2 linked regions of the Paraburkholderia fungorum genome follow. The protein of the gene in region 1 interacts with the protein of each later gene in a pairwise test. Links are inferred from orthologs where the notes say so. Each region holds a gene or a part of one and is shown on either strand. Other genes may lie near its edges.

Region 1 (4,333 bases):
GGGCAGGTGCTGCTGGCGTCGGTGGGCAGCACGGCACCGTTTGTCGGCTTGCTCGGGACGGTGTGGGGCATTTATCACGCGCTCGGCAGCATCGCCGCGAGCGGGCAGGCGCAGATCGAGAACGTCGCCGGGCCGGTTGGCGAAGCGCTGATCATGACCGCCTTCGGCCTCGTGGTCGCGATTCCGGCGGTGCTTGCCTATAACGTGCTCGGGCGTCTCGTGCGGCAGTTGTCGGAGGAACTCGACGGCTTTGCGCACGATCTGCATGCGTATGTGTGCGCGCCGGCCGAGCAGGCTCAGCCGATGGTGCGGGCGCAGCAGGCGTCGACGCATCAGGCTTGATTGGCTGTTTCGATTGCCCGTGAGCGGTGCAACGAACTACGAGTCATGGGAAAGTTCTCGCAAGAGACACCCACTCGCGAGTACGACGCCTCAAGACCCATCCAGAGCTAGCTCACTCTCGTAAAAGGAGGCGACATGGCATTCGGCGGACTCGAAAAAAAGCAGGCGGCCGCGCCCATGGCCGAGATCAACATGACGCCGCTCATCGACGTGATGCTGGTGCTGCTGGTGATTTTTATCATTACCGCGCCTTTGTTCTCACACGCGATCCGGCTCGATCTGCCCAAGGTCGCGGCGGCTCCTGCACGTCAGACGCCGCAAACCATTTCTCTTTCCATCGACGCTGCGGGCAAGCTGTACTGGAACGGCAGCGTCATCACGTCCGAGCAGATGCGCACGCGTTTCGCGGACGCCGGCAAGCAGGCCGAACAGCCGGAGATTCAATTGCGTGCGGAACGTTCGACCCGCTATGAGGTGATCGCCCAGGTGATGGGCGCAGCGCAGCAGGCTGGGCTGGAGCGGCTTGGCTTCGTCACGGATCCGCCACCGCCAGCCGGTGCGGCAGGCTCGCCGGCTACCGCGCACTGAATGCGCCGGCAGGCGCTGCGAGCGGTTTGCCCGCGGTGTCTGCCGACACGGCCCAGTCGTCGCGCTGATTGTGTCGAAGCGTGTCGCCCTCGGTTGAAGGTGTAGTACGACACTGCGTCACTCTGCTGCGGTTGCCTTTGCCCCGCCCGGGCCCATCCGAATCCGCCCGAACCCGCCGCACTGGCGTAAACCGCGCGAAGACCGCCTGCCACACCACGCGGCGTACCCGTCCGCGGACGGTATAATCAGCCCTTTCCCCGTCGAAGGGGAATCGAAGCCATTTCATCCAGCAGAGCACCAAAGCGGCCGGTGCGAAAGCACCGACCCAGCGATCCCATCACACCATGCACGAAAAATACGTTCCCTCCGACGTCGAATCCGCCGCGCAAGGGCAATGGCGCGCGATTGACGCGTACAAGTCGACGGAAACCGGCGACAAACCCAAGTTCTACTGCGTCTCGATGCTGCCGTACCCGTCGGGCAAGCTGCACATGGGCCACGTGCGCAACTACACGATCAACGACGTGATGTACCGCTATCTGCGGATGAACGGCTACAACGTGCTGATGCCGATGGGTTGGGACGCGTTCGGCATGCCGGCGGAAAACGCGGCAATGGCCAACAACGTGCCGCCCGCCAAGTGGACCTACGACAACATCGCTTACATGAAGAAGCAGATGCAGTCGATGGGCCTCGCGATCGACTGGTCGCGCGAAGTCGCCACCTGCAGCCCCGATTACTACAAGTGGAATCAGTGGCTGTTCCTGAAGATGCTCGAAAAAGGCATCGCGTACAAGAAAACCGGCACCGTCAACTGGGACCCGGTCGACCAGACCGTGCTCGCCAACGAGCAGGTGATCGACGGCCGCGGCTGGCGTTCGGGCGCGCTCGTCGAAAAGCGCGAAATCCCGATGTACTACATGCGTATCACGCAGTACGCGGACGAACTGCTGAACGACCTCGATGGCCTCGGCTGGCCCGAGCGCGTCAAGATCATGCAGCAGAACTGGATCGGCAAGAGCTTCGGTGTGAACTTCGGCTTCCCGTACGAAATCGACGGCGAACAGAAGCTGCTGCGCGTGTTCACCACGCGTGCCGACACGATCATGGGCGTGACCTTCTGCGCGATCGCCGCCGAGCATCCGCTCGCCACGCGCCTCGCGCAAGGCAAGCCGGAACTGCAGGCGTTCATCGAAGAATGCAAGCGCGGCGGCGTGGCTGAAGCCGATGTCGCGACGATGGAAAAGAAGGGCATGGGCACGGGTTTCTACGTCACGCATCCGCTGACGCAGGAACAGGTCGAAGTGTGGATCGGCAACTACGTGCTGATGAGCTACGGCGAAGGCGCGGTGATGGGCGTGCCCGCGCACGACGAACGCGACTTCGCGTTCGTGAAGAAATACAACCTGCCGATCAAGCAGGTGGTGGCGGTCGAAGGCAAGGAATTCTCGACCGAAGCTTGGCAAGAGTGGTACGGCGAGAAAACCGGCACGCTGATCAACAGCGGCAAATACGACGGTCTCGCGTACGAAGCAGCGGTCGACCAGATCGCAGCGGACCTGAAGGAACTCGGTCTCGGCGACAAGCAGATCACGTGGCGTCTGCGTGACTGGGGCGTGTCGCGTCAGCGTTACTGGGGCACGCCGATTCCGATCATCCACTGCCCGACGTGCGGCGACGTGCCGGTGCCGGAAAAAGATCTGCCGGTGGTGCTGCCGGAAGACCTCGTGCCGGACGGCACGGGCAATCCGCTCGCCAAGTCCGAAGCGTTCGTGAACTGCGCGTGCCCGACCTGCGGCGGCGCGGCCAAACGCGAAACCGACACGATGGACACCTTCGTCGATTCGTCCTGGTACTTCTACCGCTATGCGGCGCCGGACGCGAAGACCATGGTCGACGAGCGCACCGATTACTGGGCGCCGATGGATCAGTACATCGGCGGCATCGAACACGCGATTCTTCACCTGCTGTACTCGCGCTTCTGGGCGAAGGTGATGCGCGACCTCGGCCTGATCAAGTTCGGCGAGCCGGCCAAGAATCTGCTCACGCAGGGCATGGTGCTCAACGAAACGTATTACCGCGAAAGCGATGCGGGCAAGAAGACCTGGTACAACCCGGCCGATGTCACCGTGTCGTTCGACGACAAGGGCCGTCCGGTCGGCGCTGTCCTGAATTCGGATGGTCAGCCGGTGGTGCTCGGCGGCGTCGAAAAGATGTCGAAGTCGAAGAACAACGGTGTCGATCCGCAATTGCTGATCGACCAGCACGGCGCGGATACCGCACGTCTGTTCGTGATGTTCGCCGCACCGCCCGAGCAGCAGCTGGAGTGGTCGGGTTCGGGCGTGGACGGTGCGAGCCGCTTCCTGCGTCGCGTGTGGAGCTTTGGTCAGGGCAACGAGGCAGCACTGCGCGCGGGCGGCAAGTTCGACGCCGCGCAACTCGGCGAAGTCGACAAGACGCTGCGCCGAGAAATCTACAGCGTGCTGAAGCAGGCCGATTTCGACTACCAGCGTTTGCAGTACAACACGGTGGTGTCGGCGGCGATGAAGATGCTCAATGCGCTCGACAGCGCGAAGGGTGCGAACCCGGGCGTGATGCGCGAAACCTACAGCGTGATGCTGCGCGTGCTGTACCCGGTGGTGCCGCACCTGACCTTCCAGCTCTGGCAGGAACTCGGTTACGCCGACGAATTTGGCTCGCTGCTCGACGCCGCCTGGCCGAAGGTGGACGAAAAGGCGCTGGAACAGGCCGAAATCGAACTCGTGCTGCAGGTGAACGGCAAGGTGCGCGGCGCGATCACCGTGGCGAAAGACGCCACGCGTGAAGCGATCGAACAGCTCGCGGCCGCTCACGACATGGTCGCGAAGTTCAGCGAAGGCCGCGCCCCGAAGAAGATCATCGTGGTGCCGGGCCGTCTCGTGAACGTGGTCGTTTGACAGCCCACAAAAACATGTCGGCAGACAGGACGCCGCCGCGCGCGGCGGCGCTTGTCCATGCCGCGAAACTCACTGCGAACCGGGAGCCAATGTGACTCGCAGATCGTTTTTGACGCTGGCTTGCAGCGTACTGATGTTGTCCGCTTGCGGCTTCCAGTTGCGCGGCCAGCAGGATTACGCCTTTAAACGTTTGTTCGTGTCCGGCGGTTCCCCGGCGGCCTCCGCGCGACTCACGCGCATGGTGCAGGGCGGCAGCGACACGGTCGTCGTGACGTCGCCGGCCAACGCCGACGCGATCCTGAATTTGACCCAGGCTCGCGGCATCGCCACGCTGACGCTGAGTTCGCTGGGCGTGGTCCAGGAATATCAGTTGAATCTGACGATGACGTACACGCTGACCGGCAAGGACGGCACCGTGCTGATTCCGACGAGCGTGATCGCGTTGAACCGCGCGATGACCTACAGCG
Region 2 (3,804 bases), 970 kb from region 1 along the record:
GTTCGCCCGGACCAGCGCATCGAGATCGATCCCGCCGCCGAAGCCGCGCAGGCGAGCCAGGTGACGGTGCTGATTCACAAGCCGGTCGGACTCGTATCCGGCCAGGCGGAAGATGGCTATCAGCCGGCGATCACGCTGGTTACGCCGGAGAATCGCTGGGAAGGCGACCATTCCGAGATTCGTTTCTCCGTCGCCCATCTGCGTCAACTCGCGCCGGCCGGCCGTCTGGACATCGACTCGACTGGCCTGCTGGTTTTGACGCAGGACGGGCGTGTCGCCAAGCAGTTGATCGGCGGCCATTCGGAGATCGACAAGGAGTATCTGGTGCGCGTGGCTTATGGCGAGCACACGGTCGACGTTGAAAGTCATTTCCCGGCGGAAAGTCTCGAGTTGCTGTGCCACGGCCTGTCGCTCGATGACCAGCCGCTGAAGCCGGCGCAAGTCAACTGGCAGAACGGCGAGCAGCTTCGTTTCGTGCTGCGCGAAGGCAAGAAGCGCCAGATTCGCCGGATGTGCGAACTGGTCGGCCTCGAAGTGATCGGCCTGAAGCGCGTGCGGATGGGTCAGGTGATGCTGGGCGCATTGCCGCCAGGCCAATGGCGCTATCTGTCGGCTGACGAGTCGTTCTGATCGGGCGCGCCGCGTACGAACCAGGCAGCGGGAGGACGACTTAAGCCGCTCCGCCCCGCCTGACGATGAGACCAACAAAAAACCCACGCCTTGGCGTGGGTTTTTTTAATCGGCAGAAAAGCGCCGCCTCAATCGTCGCTATTCGGATCCATATCCGGGAACAGCACTTCGGTAAAACCGAACTTCGCAAAATCGTTGATCCGCATCGGATAGAGCTTGCCGATCAGGTGATCGCATTCATGCTGCACGACCCGCGCATGAAAGCCCTCGGCAACCCGGTCAATCGGTTTGCCGTATTGATCAAAGCCGTGATATTTGATCATCGAAAAACGGCTCACCGCCCCTCGCAGACCAGGCACCGACAGACAGCCCTCCCAGCCCTCTTCCATATCGAGCGAGACCGGCGTGATGGTCGGGTTGATCAGCACCGTTTCCGGTACGGGAGGTGCGTCCGGATAACGCTGGTTCTGCCCAAAACCGAAGATCACCACCTGCAGATTCACGCCGATCTGCGGTGCGGCGAGACCCGCGCCGTTCGCGTCGTGCATGGTCTCGAACATGTCCTTGATGAGTTCATGCAATTCAGGCGTGTCGAAGTGATCGACCGGATCGGCAATCTGCAGCAAACGCGGGTCGCCCATCTTAAGAATTTCGCGGATCATAACTGCCCCTCCAGGAGCTTGCGCATACCATCTTCGTCGAGTACGGGGATGCCGAGTTCCTCTGCCTTGGCCAACTTGCTGCCCGCTTCGGCCCCCGCGACCACGTAATCCGTTTTCTTCGACACCGAGCCGGCCACCTTCGCGCCAGCCGCTTCGAGCATTTCCTTCGCCTCCTCGCGTGCGAGGCTCGGCAAAGTGCCGGTCAATACCACCGTCTTGCCGGCCAGCACGCCTTGCGGCGCCTTCGGCGCGGGCGGCCCTTCCTGCCATGTGACCTTGCCCGGCGCGCGCAGTTGCTCGATCACCGTGCGGTTGTGTTCTTCGGCGAAAAACTGATGGAGCGATTCAGCGACCACCGGGCCCACGTCGTTGACTTCCAGCAAGGCTTCGACCGACGCGTCCATGATCGGAGTCAGCGAACCGAAGTGCTTCGCGAGATCTTTCGCGGTCGATTCGCCGACATGGCGAATACCGAGCGCGTAGATAAAGCGGGCCATCGTCGTGTGTTTGGCTTTTTCCAGCGAATCGAGCAGGTTTTGCGCAGATTTCTCAGCGAAACGGTCGAGTTCGGCAAGCGTCGCGAAGCCGAGATTGAACAGATCGGCAGGCGTGCGCACGAGGTTCTGCTCGACCAGTTGATCGATGATCTTCTCGCCCAGCCCGTCGATATCCAGCGCGCGACGCTGCGCGAAATGCCACAGCGCCTGCTTGCGCTGCGCCGGGCAGAACAGCCCGCCTGTGCACCGGGCAATCGCCTCGTCGGGCAGACGCTCGATGTTCGAACCGCACACCGGGCACTGGGTGGGCATCACGAATTCGCGGGCGTCTTCTGGGCGGCGGTCGAGCAGCGCGCTGACCACTTCGGGAATCACGTCGCCGGCGCGCCGCACGATCACCGTATCGCCGATGCGAATGTCTTTACGGCGCACTTCGTCTTCGTTATGCAGCGTGGCATTCGTCACTGTCGCGCCGCCGACGAACACCGGCTCCAGCCGAGCCACCGGCGTAATCGCGCCGGTGCGGCCCACCTGCACGTCGATCGCGACGAGTTTGGTCAGCGCTTCCTGCGCGGGGAATTTGTGCGCCAGCGCAAAGCGCGGCGCTCGCGACACGAAGCCGAGCGCGTCCTGTTCGTCGCGGCGGTTGACCTTATAAACCACGCCGTCGATGTCGTACGGCAACTTGTCGCGCTTCTCGCCAACCGTGTGGAAGAAGCCGAGCAGGCCGTCGGCCCCCTGCACCACCGCGCGTTCGCCGTTCACCGGCAAGCCGAGTTCCTTGTACCAGTCGAGCAGGTCGCTATGCGTGGCCGGCATCTCGATGCCGTCGAGCACGCCGATTCCGTAAGCGAAAAACGACAGCGGCCGTTGCGCGGTAATCTTCGAATCGAGTTGCCGCAAACTGCCCGCCGCAGCGTTACGCGGATTGGCAAATTCTTTCTGCTCCGCCGCGCGCTGGCGTTCGTTCAAACGCTCGAAATCGCGCTTGAACATCAGCACTTCGCCGCGCACGTCGAGTACGTGCGGCACGCGCTTGCCCTTGAGCTTCAGCGGAATGGAGCGGATCGTACGGACGTTTTCGGTGACGTTTTCGCCGGTCGTGCCGTCACCGCGCGTGGACGCCTGGACGAACACGCCGTCGACGTAGCGCAGCGAAATCGCGAGGCCGTCGAACTTCAACTCGGCCGCGTAATCGACCGGCACTGGCGGCTCGCTCGTGTTCTTGCCGAGCGCGTCTCCGACGCGTTTGTCGAACGCCGCGATGTCTTCGTCGGCGAAACCGTTGTTCAACGACAGCATGGGCTGATCGTGCACCACCTGCTCGAATCCACTAGCGGCCTCGCCGCCGACGCGCTGCGTGGGCGAATCCGGCACGATCAGATCCGGATGCTCCGTCTCGATGCTTTCCAGTTCCTTGAACAGCCTGTCGTATTCCGCGTCCGGCAGGTCGGGCTGGTCGAGCACGTAGTACGCGTAGTTCGCGCGTTCGAGTTCCGCGCGCAGCCACACGGCCCGCTCGGCGGGGGCATTGGCTGCAGGAGGAGAGACGGGAGTTCGGGCCATGCTGGAGGACGTTTCTTCAATGAAATTCAGACACTGGATTATCGCAGGAAGCGTGCCCCTTTACATCGGCCGAATGGCCAGGTTTCGGGCAGGATTCAACGCGTCTATGATTGCCTTTCTGCTGAAGGCGAATGCGGCGTCGAAAACGACAACGGCCGCACATCGTGCGGCCGTCGAAAGCGTCTGGTAAATACCGGAATTTACTGGCTGAACAGGCGCCGCGTGGCCGGCGAACCCGCCGGAATGCCCGCCTGCTCGAGCTTTGCATACAGCGTCATCAATTGCTTTTCGATGGCGAGCAACGCAGTTTCCGGCAACGGCCGGCGGCCATCGTCGACCACCCTTCCGCCGATCCGCTCCGCCAGCGACTTCGCGTAATCGCACATCAGCCGGAACGGCAGGATGTCTTCGTCGGCAACCGGCACGTCAAGCACCAGCGTGATCATCTG

The links.
Region 2: the proteins of leuS (region 1) and ligA interact in binary tests that used the Escherichia coli proteins (3 or more experiments, as listed by UniProt). The link is inferred for Paraburkholderia fungorum from one-to-one orthologs.

The regions. Positions count from the first base shown.
Region 1 is NZ_FNKP01000001.1:3,368,278-3,372,610, reverse strand. The notes cover bases 954-4,070. They hold leuS (leucine--tRNA ligase), read left to right. Parts: upstream 954-1,274; coding sequence 1,275-3,866; downstream 3,867-4,070. Other genes in these bases: lptE (LPS-assembly lipoprotein LptE), read left to right, coding at 3,958-4,070. In the rest of the region: BLS41_RS14940 (MotA/TolQ/ExbB proton channel family protein), read left to right, coding at 1-342; BLS41_RS14935 (ExbD/TolR family protein), read left to right, coding at 478-930; more of lptE, read left to right, coding at 4,071-4,333.
Region 2 is NZ_FNKP01000001.1:2,393,313-2,397,116, forward strand. What follows is about bases 823-3,804. They hold ligA (NAD-dependent DNA ligase LigA), read right to left. Parts: upstream 3,356-3,804; coding sequence 1,289-3,355; downstream 823-1,288. Other genes in these bases: def (peptide deformylase), read right to left, coding at 823-1,292; BLS41_RS10505 (cell division protein ZipA C-terminal FtsZ-binding domain-containing protein), read right to left, coding at 3,556-3,804. Outside these bases: BLS41_RS10485 (pseudouridine synthase), read left to right, coding at 1-630; more of def, read right to left, coding at 759-822. UniProt on the Escherichia coli protein: DNA ligase that catalyzes the formation of phosphodiester linkages between 5'-phosphoryl and 3'-hydroxyl groups in double-stranded DNA using NAD as a coenzyme and as the energy source for the reaction.